2 regions of the Spirillospora sp. NPDC048911 genome follow, and region 2 is predicted to be linked to the other one. Evidence: riboswitches for the same ligand, from Rfam matches in the RefSeq annotation. Region 2 holds a riboswitch; the other holds the start of a gene.
What was found. Region 2 has a riboswitch for thiamine pyrophosphate ahead of thiC (phosphomethylpyrimidine synthase ThiC). Riboswitches for the same ligand answer to the same signal wherever they lie in the genome.

Region 1: linked by a shared signal. The riboswitch ahead of thiO (glycine oxidase ThiO) and the one ahead of thiC (phosphomethylpyrimidine synthase ThiC) in region 2 are both predicted to bind thiamine pyrophosphate.

The regions. Positions count from the first base shown of each region.
Region 1 covers NZ_JBICUD010000002.1:1,115,765-1,123,086, forward strand. Annotated here, with positions in the region: gene ACGFNU_RS12475 (serpin family protein) at 1-878, shown strand, start outside; gene ACGFNU_RS12480 (DMT family transporter) at 848-1,831, opposite strand; gene ACGFNU_RS12485 (thiazole synthase) at 1,983-2,792, opposite strand; gene thiS (sulfur carrier protein ThiS) at 2,795-2,995, opposite strand; gene thiO (glycine oxidase ThiO) at 2,992-4,116, opposite strand; TPP riboswitch at 4,105-4,250, opposite strand; gene ACGFNU_RS12500 (NAD(P)/FAD-dependent oxidoreductase) at 4,391-5,578, shown strand; gene ACGFNU_RS12505 (Rv2175c family DNA-binding protein) at 5,625-5,999, shown strand; gene thiE (thiamine phosphate synthase) at 6,127-6,801, shown strand; gene ACGFNU_RS12515 (hypothetical protein) at 6,872-7,036, shown strand; gene ACGFNU_RS12520 (serine/threonine-protein kinase) at 7,073-7,322, opposite strand, start outside.
Region 2 covers NZ_JBICUD010000004.1:707,502-714,823, reverse strand. Annotated here, with positions in the region: gene ACGFNU_RS21985 (WD40 repeat domain-containing serine/threonine protein kinase) at 1-26, shown strand, start outside; gene speB (agmatinase) at 41-1,054, shown strand; gene ACGFNU_RS21975 (hypothetical protein) at 1,199-1,726, shown strand; gene ACGFNU_RS21970 (class F sortase) at 1,723-2,409, shown strand; gene thiC (phosphomethylpyrimidine synthase ThiC) at 2,379-4,040, opposite strand; TPP riboswitch at 4,036-4,149, opposite strand; gene ACGFNU_RS21960 (sensor histidine kinase) at 4,261-5,469, shown strand; gene ACGFNU_RS21955 (adenosine deaminase) at 5,438-6,454, opposite strand; gene ACGFNU_RS21950 (NUDIX hydrolase) at 6,451-6,978, opposite strand; gene ACGFNU_RS21945 (CDP-alcohol phosphatidyltransferase family protein) at 7,059-7,322, shown strand, end outside.

The DNA of each region.
Region 1 (7,322 bases), on a different contig from region 2:
ACCCGCACGACCTCGGCGGCGCCGAGATGGCGGTGGCGAACGATCTCTGGATGCGCGACGGGCTCGGCTTCGGCGGGGAATTCCAGAAGACCGTGCTCGGCTGGCCGGGTGGCGCGTTGCACACGGCCGACTTCGCCGGAGATCCGGACGGGGCGCGGCGCGAGATCAACCTCGAGGTGGAACGTACGACGAGGGGCCTGATCAAGGATCTTCTGGCCGAGGGGACGATCCACCCGGACGCGGCGGCCGTCATCGTCAACGCGCTCTACCTGAAGGTGGCCTGGCTGCACGCGTTCGAGCGGACGATCACCAAGCCAGCGGCGTTCCACGCGCCGTCAGGGACCCGCCAGGTGCCGACGATGCGGCAGTCAGAGCATTTCGGCTACGCGGAGGGCCACGGGTGGCGGATGGCGACGCTGCACACTCAGGGCGAGGCCGCGGTCGACGTGCTGCTGCCGGACGGTGATCTGGCCACCGCGGAAGCCGCGCTGAACGCGGATGTGCTCGGCTCCCTGTACGGCGGTAGTGGGCGGGCCAAACTCGACCTGGCGTTGCCCAGGTTCCGGATCGAGGGCGAGGCGGTCCTTAACGGGGCGCTCCAAGCCCTTGGCGTGAACGAGGCGTTCACGCCAAGGGCCGACTTCTCCGGAATCAGCGAGGAGACGCGCATCTGGATCGACCAGGTCGTCCACAAGGCCGTCCTGACGGTCGACGAAGAGGGGTTCGAGGGGGCCGCCGCGACGGCGATCGTCATGCGGACGGTCTCGATCGACCTCGGCACGCCGGTGCCGTTCCTCGTGGACCGGCCGTTCCTCGTCGTCGTCCGGCACCGGGAGACCGGCGCGATCTACTTCGTCGCGCGGGTCATCGAGCCCTGAACCAGCTCCGGCTCGGGCTCCACATCCGTCTCGGGCTCCACGACCGGCGCGGGAGCCGCGGTGGTCTTCTTGCCGCCGCGCGAGACGGCCACGCCCGCCAGGCAGAGCACGCCGCCGAGGAGGGTCAGCCAGCCGGGGATCTCGGCGAGGAACAGCCACGACATCAGGACGACGAGGGCCGGGGCGGCGTAGGTGGTGGCGCCCATCTTGCCCGCGGACGTCCGGGCGAGGGCGTAGGCCCAGGTCGTGAACGCCAGGGCGGTCGGGAAGACGCCCAGGTAGATCACGTTCAGGGTGGCGGTCAGCGAGGCGTCGGGCACCTCGGAGATCAGCTGGCCGGAGAACGGCAGGCAGACGACCGTTCCGACGACGCAGCCGAACGTGGTGACCTGGAGCGCCGAGCCGTGCCGCAGCGCGGGCTTCTGGCTCACGACGCCCGCCGCGTACGTGACCGCGGCGAGGAGGCACAGCCCGACGCCGAGGAGCGAGGAACTCCCGCCGTCGGACATCGAGACGCCGACGACGGCGGCACCGGCGAACGAGACGGCCATTCCGGCCAGCAGCCGGGGCGGGAAGCCCTCCTTGAGGAGCCAGCCGCCCAGGAGCGCGATCAGGATCGGCCCGACGTTGACCAGCAGGGCCGCGGTGCCCGCGTCCACCTCCTGCTCGCCCCAGTTGAGCGCGACCATGTAGAGGCCGAACCAGAGGAGCCCGGAGGCGAGGATCCCGGGCCAGGCGGCGCGCGGCGGAAAACCCTCCCGCCGCGCCAGGCAGATGACGCCGAGCGCGATCGAGCCGGCCAGGAGGCGGCCGAGCGCCAGCGCCCCCGGGCTGTAGTCCTGCCCGGCGCTGCGGATGGCGACGAAGGCCGAGGCCCACAGGACGACCGTGACGGTCGCGGCCGCGATGGCGAGGCGTTCGGCTCCCGGTCGAGCCGCCTTGACGTGATCCATACGCTGAACCTTAGGTAGGGGACACTTCCACGAACACCGAAGGATGGCCGGTGGTTGCGGTGCTGGTCAGGCCAGTTTTGTGGCCCGCTACCGTTCAGGTCCAGTGATTATTTCTTCACGTGGATGATTAGCGTTGCTTCACTGAGTCGCGTCACTCGGGACGGCTCATTCCCTCCCACGGCGAGGACGCCCGGGCGTAGCGGCGCTTGGGGATGCGGCCCGCCAGCCGGGCGAGACGGCCGCCCTCGACGGCATGCCTCATCGCGGCGGCCATCATGGTGGGGGACTGGGCCCGCGTGACGGCGGTCGCGAGGAGGACGGCGTCGCAGCCGAGCTCCATCGCCAGCGCGGCGTCGCTCGCGGTTCCGAGCCCGGCGTCCAGAATGATCGGCACGTTCGCCCGTTCGACGATCAGCTCGATGTTGTGCGGGTTGCGGATGCCGAGGCCGGAGCCGATCGGCGAGCCCAGCGGCATGACGGCCGCGCAGCCCAGCTGCTCCAGCCGGCGGGCCAGCACCGGGTCGTCGTTGGTGTAGGCCATCACCGTGAAGCCGTCGTCGACCAGCTGCTCGGCGGCCTCGACCAGCTCGATCGGGTCGGGCAGGAGCGTGTGCTCGTCCGCGATGACCTCCAGCTTGACCAGATCGGTCTCCAGCGCCTCGCGGGCGAGCTTGGCGGTCAGCACGGCCTCGCCCGCCGTGAAGCACCCGGCCGTGTTGGGCAGCACCTTGATGCCGCAGTCGCGCAGGACGTCCAGCACCGATCCGCGCGCCGCCGGGTCGACGCGGCGCATCGCGACCGTGGTGAGCTCCGTGCCGGAGGCGACGAGCGCCTCGCGCAGCACGTGCATGCTCGGCGCGCCGCCGGTGCCCATGATCAGGCGGGAGCCGAACCCCTCGCCCCCGATGACCAGCCGCTCGGCGTCCACAGCCGCGTCGACGGCCGCGTTGTTCGTGCTCATCCTCAGCCTCCCTGCACGGCGGTCAGCACCTCGAGCCGATCCGCGTCCCGTACCGTCGTCGCGTCCCACTCGGAGCGGCGGACGACCTCGTCGTTGAGCGCCGCGGCCACCCCGGACCCGGCCGTGGTGACGGTGGCGACCACCTCGGCGACGCTCGTGCCCGCCGGCAGCTCGCGCGCCTCGCCGTTGACGATGACCTTCACGATGGGACCACCTCGAAACGCTCCGGAGTGAACGGCCTGCCGACGTCCGGCACCGTGCCGTCCAGCAGTACCTCGGTGAGAATGTCCGCGCTGACCGGGGTGAGCAGGATCCCGTTGCGGAAGTGCCCGGTGCCGAGGACGAGGCCGGGCAGCGCGCTCGGGCCCATCACCGGCGCGTTGTCCGGCGAGCCGGGCCGCAGCCCCGCGGTGACCTCGGCGAACTCCAGCTCGGTGATGCCGGGCAGCAGCTCGCGGGCGTCGCGGAGCAGCTCCCACAGTCCACCGGCGGTGACGCGGGTGTCGAAGCCCAGCTCCTCCTGGGTGGCGCCGATCACGATCTCCCCGTCCGCGCGCGGCACGAGATAGATCGAGGAGCCCTTCACCAGGCCGCGGGTGGATCGCCGGAGGAACGGCACGCGGGTGCGGAGGCGGATCACCTGGCCCTTGACCGGCCGCACGGCGGGAACGGTCCCAGGAGGCAGGCCGTCGAGATCACCCGACCAGGGACCGGCGGCCAGCAGAACCTTCGCGCCCCGCACCTCCGAGCCGTCCGCCAGCCGCACGCCCGTGGCCGTGTCGTTCTCGACGATGAGGCCGGTGGCCCGCTGCCGTACGAGCCGCACGCCCAGCTTGTCGCCGGCGGCCTGTAGCGCCGGAGTGAGGCGCCGCGGGTCGATCGAGCCGTCCGCGGGCGCCAGCAGCCCGCCGCGCACGCCCGGCGCGAGCATCGGCTCGGCCTTGCGGCACTCGCGGCCCGTGAGCGCCTCGGCGGGGATGCCCAGCGACTCCTGGAAGCGCCGCAGATCGTTCAGATAGCCGAGGTCGTCGGAGTCGAACGCGACCTCCAGGATGCCGTCGGTGCGGTGGCCGGTGTCGTGGCCCGTCAGCTCCTCCAGCTCGGCGACGAACGCCGCGTACCGGTCCCTGGAGGCGAGCCCCAGGCGCAGCAGCGGCTCCTCGCCGTACGTCAGCTCGCTGACGGGGGTCAGCATCCCGGCGGCGACGGCGGAGGCGCCGCTCGCCGGATCGGGATCGACCAGGGTGACGGCGGCGCCGCGGGCGGCGGCACGCCAGGCGGTGGCGAGGCCGATGACCCCGGCCCCAACGATCACTACGTCCATCGCGCTCCCTTCGCCGGCATGATCCGGATCAGGTCGTGGCGGTCGGCGGCCCATGCGCCCGGTGATCGATCAATCGACTACCGGCCTCAGCCGCCCTCTCAGCCCGGTCGAACCAGACTCCCGCGATTGCCTTCCCACAGCGCCCCGCCCAGCCACCCTGCCAACGGACGAGCTGCGCTCGGCTGCCCTTGCAGCCTACGTCTTCCTGCATCTATGCATATGTCTGGACACCCGTCCATTTGTCCTTGAGGGGCCCCGGCTAGGGTGTGCGCTCATGGACAGAGTGGTCGTCGCGGGCGGCGGGCTGGCGGGCGTTCGGGCCGTGGAGGCCCTGCGGAGCAAGGGGTACGAGGGCGAGCTGACCCTCGTCTCGGCCGAACGGCACCGGCCGTACGACCGGCCACCGCTGTCGAAGGCGGTCCTCGCCGGCGACACCGACGACACCACGGTCGACGCCGCCTGGGACGCGCTGCGCTGCCGGCTGTTGCTCGGCGAGCGGGCCACGGCGCTGCGCCTGGACGCCGGGAGCGGCGGGACGGTCGCGACCACGGCGGGCGACCTGCCGTTCGACGGGCTCGTCATCGCCACCGGCGCGACCCCGATCACGCTCCCCGGCGACGGGCCACAGCACGTGCTGCGCACCATCGACGACGCCCGCCGCCTGCGCGCCGGGCTGGTCGAGGGCGCCCGCGTCGTCATCGTCGGCGCCGGCTGGATCGGCGCCGAGGTCGCGACCACCGCCGCCAAGAAGGGCTGTGCGGTCACGGTGGTCGAGGCCGCGGACGCGCCGCTGGCGAACGCGCTCGGCCCCGAGGTCGGCGGCCTGACCGCGCGCTGGTACGCCGAGGCCGGGATCGACCTGCGCACCGGCGTCAAGGTCGCGGCCATCGAGCACGGCCGCCTCCTGCTGGCCGACGGCGACCAGGTGCCGGCCGACGAGATCGTCGTGGGCGTCGGCGTCCGGCCCGAGGTGGGCTGGCTGGCGGGCTCCGGGCTGGAGATCGAGCGCGGCGTCGTGACGGACGCGTCGCTGCGCACGAGCCGCCCCGAGATCGTCGCGGTCGGCGACTGCGCCGCCTGGTGGTCGGAACGGTACGGCCGCAGGCTGCTCGTCGAGCACTGGGACACGGCCCTCAACGCGCCGGAGGTGGCCGCCGCGACCCTGCTCGGCCAGGAGGCCGCCTACGACGCCGCGCCGTACTTCTGGTCCGAGCAGTTCGGGAAGATGGTGCAGTACGCGGGCTACCACGCGGCGGCCGAGAGCATGGTGTTCCGGGGCGATCCGGCCGCGGACAAGTGGGCGGTGTGCTGGCTCACCGGCGACCGCCTGGACGCGATCCTCACCGTGGACAGACCGCGTGACCTGGTGCAGGCCAGGCGCGTCATCGCCGCCGGCACGCCGGTCGACCCCCGGGCCATGGCCGATCCGGACGTGCCCGTTCGCCAGGCGGTGAAAACCTGAGGGTTTGACCCATCCGTGCGCGTGGTAGGCAGGTGGCGTGACGCAGATGCACGCAACCGTCGACAATGCTCTCGACTCGCGGACCGATGCCCTGGTGGGGGAGTGGCTCACCCTGAACGAGGCGACCGAGCGCCTCGGCATCAAGGTCAACCGCACCAAGCAGCTCCTCAGCGAACGCAGGCTCCTGGCCGTGCGGCGGGAGGGGAGCCCCGCGGTGCCCGCGGCCTTCATCAAGGACGGCCAGGTCATCAAGGGCCTGTCCGGCACGCTGACGCTGCTCTCCGACGCCGGCTTCGACGACGTCGAGACGCTGCGGTGGCTGTTCACCGCGGACGACACGCTGCCGGGCACGCCGGTCCAGGCGCTCAGCGAGAACCGGGGGACCGAGGTGCGCAGGCGCGCGCAGGCGCTCGCGTTCTGACGACGGTTCCGCCGCCCGACAACACCGAAAATCGAGAAGAAAGTCCGACGTGACAGGATTGCGGGGTCACGCGGGGGACGTCCGTGTGGCCCCGCGTCCACGTCCGAGGAAGGAACCGGCCCGCACCGTGTCCAGGCACCTGCTCTCCGATCGCGCGGTCACCCTGCGAGCCCGGCTCAGCCGCGCGCGCCTCTATCTCTGCACCGACGCCCGCGAGCGCCAGGGAGACCTGCCGGAGTTCCTCGACGCCGTCCTGGCGAACGGGGTGGACATCGTCCAGCTCCGCCAGAAGGGCCTGGAGGCACGGCAGGAGATCGAGCACCTGCGGGTCTTCCGGGCCGCCTGCGACCGGCACGGCGCCCTGCTGGCCGTCAACGACCGCGCCGACATCGCGCAGACCGTGCACGCCGACGTGCTGCACCTGGGCCAGGACGACCTGCCCGTCCCGGCGGCGCGCGCCATCGCGGGCGAGGACCTCCTGATCGGCCGGTCCACCCACTCCGACGAGCAGGCCGCTGCCGCCGCCGCGGAGCCCGGCGTCGACTACTTCTGCGCGGGCCCGGTCTGGCCGACCCCGACCAAGCCCGGCCGCGAGGCGCCGGGGCCCAAGCTGCTGGAGTACGTGGCGGCGCAGCGGGAGGGGCGGGCCTGGTTCGCGATCGGCGGGATCGACCTCGGCAACCTCGACCAGGTGCTCGCCACCGGCGCGCGCCGCGTCGTGGTCGTCCGGGCGCTCACCGAGGCCGCCGACCCCGGCGCCGCGGCGGCCGAGTTCGCGCGGCGGCTCCCGCCCGCGGACTGAATGATCCGTTCACCCGGCCGACGCCGGGGGCCGGCCCGGAGCAGGTCGCGGCATGCCCCAGAATGGGGGCATGAGTTTGGGACCCGACGACGATCGGCCGGTCGACCTGGCCGACGACGACCTGGAGATCCTGCCGGACCAGACGTCGGACGACACCGACACCGGCTGGGGCGAGTGGCGCGGCGGCGGCAGCGACGACGACCGCCTGCTGGAGGAGCGCCCGCCGCACTGGTGACCGGGCGGCGGCCCTGGAGCGGCCGCGGAGCCGCCTCTACAGCAGCCCGATGAGGAAGCCCGCCGCCATCACGGCCGCGAGGGCGACCATCATGCGCCAGCGGTAGGCGGGGATGCGCTTGGGCTTCGGCTTGGGCTGCGGCGTCTCGTCGCCGCGCAGCGCCCGGACGATCTGCCCGGCCTTCGGGCGGGCGGCCGGGTTCTTGTCGAGGCACCGGGCGACCAGGTCGCGCATCGGGCCGTCCAGCTCGCCGAGATCGGGCCGCCGCGTGGTGACCCGGCGCATC
Region 2 (7,322 bases):
TGCGCCTCTACGAGATCCGTCCCTAGCTAGTCTTGATCGCATGAGCCGCTACGGCACGCAGTTCGGCCCGGACATCACCTTCCTCGGCGTCGATCGGTGCGACTGGGCCGACCCGTCCACCTACCGCGACGCCGACGTCGTCATCCTCGGCGCCCCGTTCGACGGCGGCACGTCCCACCGGCCGGGGACCCGGTTCGGCCCGCAGTACATCCGCCAGACCTGCTACCTGCCGCAGGACGGCTCGCGGCCGTCGCTCGCGATGCGGGTGGACGCGCTCGGCGACCTGCGCGTGTACGACGCGGGCGACGTCGAGATGTACTCGGGCGACGCCGAACGTTCGGTCCGCGACCTGCAGGCGGCCGTGTACGCGGTCGCCGCGACCGGCGCGATCCCGCTCGTCCTCGGCGGCGACCACACCATCGCCTGGCCCGACCACGCCGGGGTGGCGCAGCACCTGGGCCAGGGCCGCGTCTCGATGATCCACTTCGACGCGCACGCCGACACCGGCGACATCGCCTTTGGCTCGCTCGTCGGGCACGGCCAGCCCATGCGCCGGCTGATCGAGTCCGGGGCGCTGCGCGGCGACCGGTTCCTGCAGATCGGGCTGCGCGGGTACTGGCCGGGACCGGAGATCCTCGGCTGGATGGCCGAGCGGGGCATCCGCTCCTACGAGATGACCGAGATCGTGGAGCGCGGGCTGACCGAATGCCTGACCGAGGCGTTCGCCACCGCCACCGACGACTGCGACGGGGTCTTTCTCTCCGTCGACATTGACGTCTGCGACCCTGGGCACGCGCCCGGCACCGGCACACCCGAGCCGGGCGGCCTGAGCGCCCGGCAGTTGCTCGACTCCGTGCGGCGCGTCGCCTACGAGCTGCCGGTCGTCGGCGTCGACGTCGTCGAGGTGTCGCCGCCCTACGACCACGCCGAGATCACGTCCCTGCTCGCGAACCGCGTCGTGCTGGAGGCCCTCTCCGGCATCGCCCGGCGCCGTCGCGACGCCGCCGACGGCACGACCTGGGACCCCCGGCGCCCGTTGCTCGACGGACGGTAGGGCGCCGGGCCCGTTGCCCTCGGCCGCGGAAACGGGTCCCCAACGGAAGGCAAGGCGCGGTGTGTCGGATGGCGGCCGCCGCCCGCGACCGGTTTCCTCTCGTCCTGGTCAGCGCCCCGCCTCGGGGCCCCACGGGAGGAAACAATGCATCGCAGGTCCCTGCTCGTCGCCGCGGTCGGCGTGGCTCTCGCCGGCCCCGCTCTCACTGGCACGGCCGGACCGGCCCACGCCGACGGCCCCGTCCTGCCCAAGAACGCGCGGTCGACCACCGTCACCGTGTCCCCGGAGAAGGTCAAGCCCGGCGAATCGGTACGGGTGCACGTGCGGTGCATGACCCACGTGGGGGGGTCGGCCGTGCTGAAGGTGTCATCGGCCGCCTTTCCGACGGTCAACGCCGCCCGGCAGAACCTGTCGTTCAGCCCCCGGCTCGACCCCGCGATCAAGCCGGGGACCTACACCGTGCGCGGCGCGTGCAGGGCTCCTGGCGCGTACGTGAAGAAGCGGCCGGCGACCGACACCGACACGTTCACCGTGGTCGCGCCTCCCGCGCCGCCCGCGCAGCGGAAGGGCCCGCCGTTGCGCAAGGCCCAGCCCCGCCACGGGACGCAGACGCGCAAGGTGCCGGCGGGCGCGGCGGCGACGGGCTTCGGCGAGGTGCTGGCCGGCCGATGAGACGGTCACGCCGCATCGGCGCCGGCGCGGCGGTCGTCATCGCGGCGGCGGGTTCGGGCATCGCCTGGCTGGCGGCCACCCGGCCGGACGGGGCGCCGCACCCCGCCGCCCCCGCCGCCTCCGCGACCGTTCCCGCCGCCCGCCCCGGCCCGGCGGGGACCTCCCCCTCTCCCCCTCCGTCCGAGGCGGCGCTGGGCGATGGGCGGCGGCCGGTCCGGATCGTCATCGACAGGCTCGGCGTGACCGCCCCGGTGGGGCCGGTGGGACTGCGCCGCGACGGCACGGTCCAGGTGCCGCCGCTCTCGCGGGTCCACGAGGTGGGCTGGTACCGGTACGGCCCCGCGCCTGGGGAGCGCGGGCCCGCCGTGCTCCTCGGCCACGTGGACTCCGGGCGCGGCGGGCCGGGCGTGTTCTACCGGCTCGGGACGCTGCGCCCCGGGGACGGCGTCCGCGTGATCCGCGCGGACGGCCGGGCCGTGCGGTTCCGGATCACCTCGGTGGAGGAGGTGCCCAAGGCACGCTTCCCGACCGCCCGCGTGTACGGCGACCTGGACCATGCCGGCCTGCGCCTGATCACCTGCGGCGGCCCGTTCGACCGGGCCCGCCGCAGCTACACCCGCAACGTGATCGCCTGGGCGCGGCCCACCGGGTCTCAGCCGTCGGCGGGTATGACCGGGAGATAGGCCCGCTCGCCTTCGGCCTGCCGGCGCACGTCCTGCGAGATCCGCATCGAGCAGAAGTGCGGGCCGCACATCGAGCAGAAATGCGCGGTCTTGGCCGGCTCGGCGGGCAGCGTCTCGTCGTGGAACGAGCGAGCCGTGTCCGGGTCCAGCGAGAGCTCGAACTGGTCCTCCCAGCGGAACTCGAACCGCGCGTCCGACAGCGCGTCGTCCCGCGCCTGCGCACCCGGATGCCCCTTGGCCAGGTCGGCCGCGTGCGCCGCGATCTTGTAGGCGATGACGCCGGCCTTGACGTCGTCGCGGTCCGGCAGGCCGAGATGCTCCTTGGGCGTGACGTAGCAGAGCATCGCGGTGCCGTACCAGCCGATCATCGCGGCGCCGATCGCCGAGGTGATGTGGTCGTGGCCGGGCGCGATGTCGGTGGTCAGCGGGCCGAGCGTGTAGAACGGCGCCCCGTCGCACCACTCCCGCTGCCGGTCGACGTTCTCCTTGATCTTGTGCATCGGGACGTGGCCGGGGCCCTCGTTCATCACCTGCGTGCCGTACTCCGCGGCGATCCTCGTGAGCTCGCCCTGCGTGCGCAGCTCGGCGAACTGCGCCTCGTCGTTGGCGTCGGCGATGGAGCCGGGACGCAGCCCGTCGCCGAGCGACCACGTGATGTCGTACGCGGCGAAGATCTCGCAGAGCTCGCGGAACCGCGTGTAGAGGAAGTTCTCCTCGCGGTGGGCCTGGCACCAGGCCGCCATGATCGACCCGCCCCGCGACACGATGCCGGTCTTGCGCCGCGCCGTGAGCGGCACGTACGAGCGCAGCACCCCGGCGTGGACGGTCATGTAGTCGACGCCCTGCTCCGCCTGCTCGATCACGGTGTCGCGGAAGACCTCGAAGCCGAGCGCCGCCGGATCGCCGCCCACCTTCTCCAGCGCCTGGTAGAGCGGCACCGTGCCGACCGGGACGGGGGAGTTGCGCAGGATCCACTCGCGCGTCGTGTGGATGTCGCGCCCCGTCGAGAGATCCATGATGGTGTCGGCGCCCCAGCGGGCGGCCCACGTCATCTTCGCCACCTCGTCCTCGATGGAGGACGACACCGCCGAGTTGCCGATGTTGGCGTTGACCTTCACGAGGAAGTTCCGGCCGATGATCATCGGTTCGAGCTCGGGATGGTTGACGTTGGCGGGCAGCACCGCCCGGCCCGCCGCGAGCTCGTCGCGGACGAACTCCGGGGCGGCGCCCTCCCGCAGCGCCACGTACTCCATCTCCGGGGTGATCTCCCCGCGCCGCGCGTACGCGCGCTGCGTCACCGGCCCGCCCGTCGCCTCGCGCGGCCTGCGCGCGGGGAAGGCGGCCTGGTCGCGCAACGGATCGGTGGACTTGCGGCCGTCGTCCTCGGGACGGAGCGCGCGGCCCTCGTACTCGGCGGTGTCGCCGCGCTCGGCGATCCACCCGGCGCGCGGCGCGGGCAGCCCCCGCCGCACGTCGGTCTCGTGCGCGGCGTCGGTGTACGGCCCGGACGTGTCGTACAGGACCACGGTGTCGCCGTTGGTCAGCGGCACCTCGCGCACGGGCACCCGCAGGTCCGGTCGCGATCCCAGGAGGTAGGCCTTGCGGGCATGTGAAACAGCGGTGTCGTTCATGACGACTCGATCTCTCCCTACGCCGGCATTACCCGGTCAGGTTCCAGCGGTCAGCGGCCGTCCCAGCCGCTATCTCAGCCCGGTTCGCCGGGCCCCCGCGATCTGTCGTGCCCGACGCTAACCCGGCGTCCCCCCGTTGCCGCAACCGCCGCCGGTGAGGTATGGCCGGTTCCGCGCACCCGGCCGAAGACCATGGCGGGATTCCGTTACGGTAGGGAACGTGGTGATCGTGGGCCGGCTGCGGCCGGAGGTGACGGACGGCCTGATCGCGGCCGTCCTGGCGGGGGGCGCGCTGGCGGCGACGCTGGCCTGGCCGGGGGACCGTCCCCTGGACGCCGGGGGGGTGCTGCTCCTGATCGCCCTGCACGTGCCGCTGGCCTGGCGGCGGCGATGGCCGGGGGCCGTGCTGCTGGCCTTCACCGCGCTGATCCTGCCGTTCCACGTGCTCTCGTACCAGCATCACACGGTCGTGCCCTCAGAGGTGCTCGCGCTGGTCACCTACGCCTTTCTGGGCCGCAGGGTCCGGGCGGTCCTCACGACGCTGTGCGTGATCTTGACGATCTGCGCGGTCACGTTCGCGATGCGCGCGGGCGGGAGCAGCGGCCTGGAGCAGATCGGCGCGCTGGAGGCGATCGTCGGCGTGATCGTCGGGGTCCAGGCCTGGCGGGTGCACCGGGCGCGGGTCGCGGCGATCCTCGAACGGGCCGAGACCGCCGAGCGCACCCGCGAGGAGGAGGCGCTGCGGCGGGTCGCCGAGGAGCGCCTGCGCATCGCCCGCGACCTGCACGACCTGCTCGCGCACACCATCACCGTGATCGGCGTCCAGGCCGGGGCGGCCGCGCACCGGGTGGCGGGCGACCGGCCGCTGGACCGGGCCGAGCTCGCCGGGACGCTCGAATCGATCGCCGCGACCTGCCGCGACGCGCGCGCGGAGGTCCGCGCCACGCTCCAGATCCTGCGGCGGACCGACGCGCCGGGTGTGCCGGGGGCGCCGAGCGAGCTGGCGGCCGGGCTGGACGGCCTCGGCGAGCTCGCGAACGCGGTGCGGGCCGCCGGGCTCGACGCCCGTCTCACGGATGTGGGGACGGGAGAGCCCGCCCCCGAGGTCGGGATCGTCGTCCACCGGATCGTGCAGGAGGCCCTGACCAACGTCATCAAGCACGCCGGGGCGAGCGCGGTCGAGATCCGCCTCGTCCGGGCGGACGGCGAGCTCCGGCTGACGGTGACCGACGACGGCCGCGGCCCGGGCGAGGGCGGCGGCGAGGGCTTCGGCATCCTCGGCATGACCGAGCGGGCCCGCAGCGTGGGCGGGACCGTGCGGACCGGCCGGGCGGCCGGCGGCGGCTTCGCCGTCACCGCCACCCTGCCGATGAACCCGCCGGACACCGAGGCGCCCGTCACGCGAAGCGGTAGTTCTTCACTTCCTTGAGGTAGGCCTGGCGCTCCTCGTCGGAGAGGAAGGCGGCCTTGAACGAGTTGGCCGCCAGCCGCCGGAGCTCGGTCAGGCCGACCCGGAGCTCGGGCTCGTTCCGCACCGCGTCGAAGACGTCGCCCACGTAACCGCCGAAAAAGGCCGGGTCATCGGAGTTGACCGTCACCAGGAGCCCCGCGTCCAGCAGTATCGGCAGAGGATGCTCGTAGAGCGAGTCCTCGTTCTGCAGGAGCACGTTCGACACCGGGCAGACGGTCAGCGGCACCTGCTCGTCGACCAGGCGGTCGACGAGCCGCAGATCGGAAAGGCAGCTGTTGCCGTGGTCGATCCGCTCCACGCCGAGCACGTCCAGCGCCTCCCAGATGTACTCGGGCGGCGCCTCCTCGCCCGCGTGCGCGACACGCCGCAGCCCCGCCTCCTGGGCGAGGCCGAAGACCTCCCGGAACTTGCCCGGCGGATTGCCGAGCTCCGCCGAGTCCAGCCCCACCCCGATGATCGGCTCCCCGAACCACGGCCGCGCGCTCTCGAACGTCTCCAGCGCCGACGCCGCGGACTCGTCCCGCAGGAAGCACATGATCAGCCGCGCGGTGACGCCGTGCCGGGCGGGCGCGGCGGCCAGCGCGCGGCCGAGACCGGCCATGACCGTCCCGATCGGCACGCCGCGCGCCGTGTGCGCCTGCGGGTCGAAGAAGATCTCGGCGTACCGGACGCCCTGCGCCGCGGCCCGCGCCAGGTAGGCGTCGGCGAGCTCCTCGAAGTCCTGTTCGGTGCGCAGGACCACCATCAGCTCGTAGTAGAGGTCGAGGAACGTCTGCAGATCGTCGAAGACGTAGGCCGCCCGCAGATCCTCCGGAGTCCGGAACCGCAGCAACCTGATCCCGTTGCGCGCGGCGAGGGCGAACGCGTGCTCGGGTTCGAGCGTTCCCTCGATGTGCACATGGAGTTCGGCCTTGGGAATGGGCGCGGGGATGGGCGTGGTCACGCGGGGCCTCCGGCGGCGAGGTACAGCAGTGCCGCCATCGTAGAAGCCTGCCCGATGTCACCGCGCGTGATCAGGTCGCGTGTCGACGACAGGGGCACCCATTCGATCCGCTCGGCCTCGACGTCGGTGGGCTCCCCGATCCGCACGGCCCCGTCCGCCCGGAAGATGTGATGAACACCATCGTGAATTCCCGGGGAGGGGCGGACGTCCAGCAGATGGCGGATCGGGCCCGCCCGCCAGCCCGTCTCCTCGATCAGCTCGCGCGCGGCGGTCTCGGCGGGGTCCTCGCCCTCCTCGACCCGGCCGCCCGGGATCTCCCAGCCCCACTGGTCGGTGATGAACCGGTGCCGCCAGATCAGCAGGACCCGGTCCCGCGCGTCGAGCGCGACCACCGCGGCGGCGGGCCGGATCCGCAGCAGATGGTGGTCGAACCGGCGCCCGTCGGGCAGCTCGACGTCGGCCAGCCGTACATCCATCCAGGGGCTCTCGTAAAGGGCCCGCTCGCCGTGCAGCGTCCATCTCATGCCGGGACGCTATCGGGGGGCTTTCAAACCCTTACCGATAGGGTCAGGATCATTGGCAGGAGCGGAGGTGTGACGCGTCGGTGAGCGCTGAGGTGGGCAGGGATCCGGGCGCCGGGACGGGCGAGGCGCCGGACCGGATCTGGACGGTGCCCAACATCCTGAGCTTCGCGCGGCTGCTCGGAGTGCCGCTCTTCCTGTGGCTGGTCCTGGCCGAGGCCGACTGGTGGGCGCTGGGCCTGCTGGTCTTCGCCGGCCTGTCGGACTGGCTGGACGGCAAGCTCGCGCGGGCCCTCGACCAGACGAGCAGGCTCGGCACCGTGCTCGATCCGGCGGCCGACCGGCTC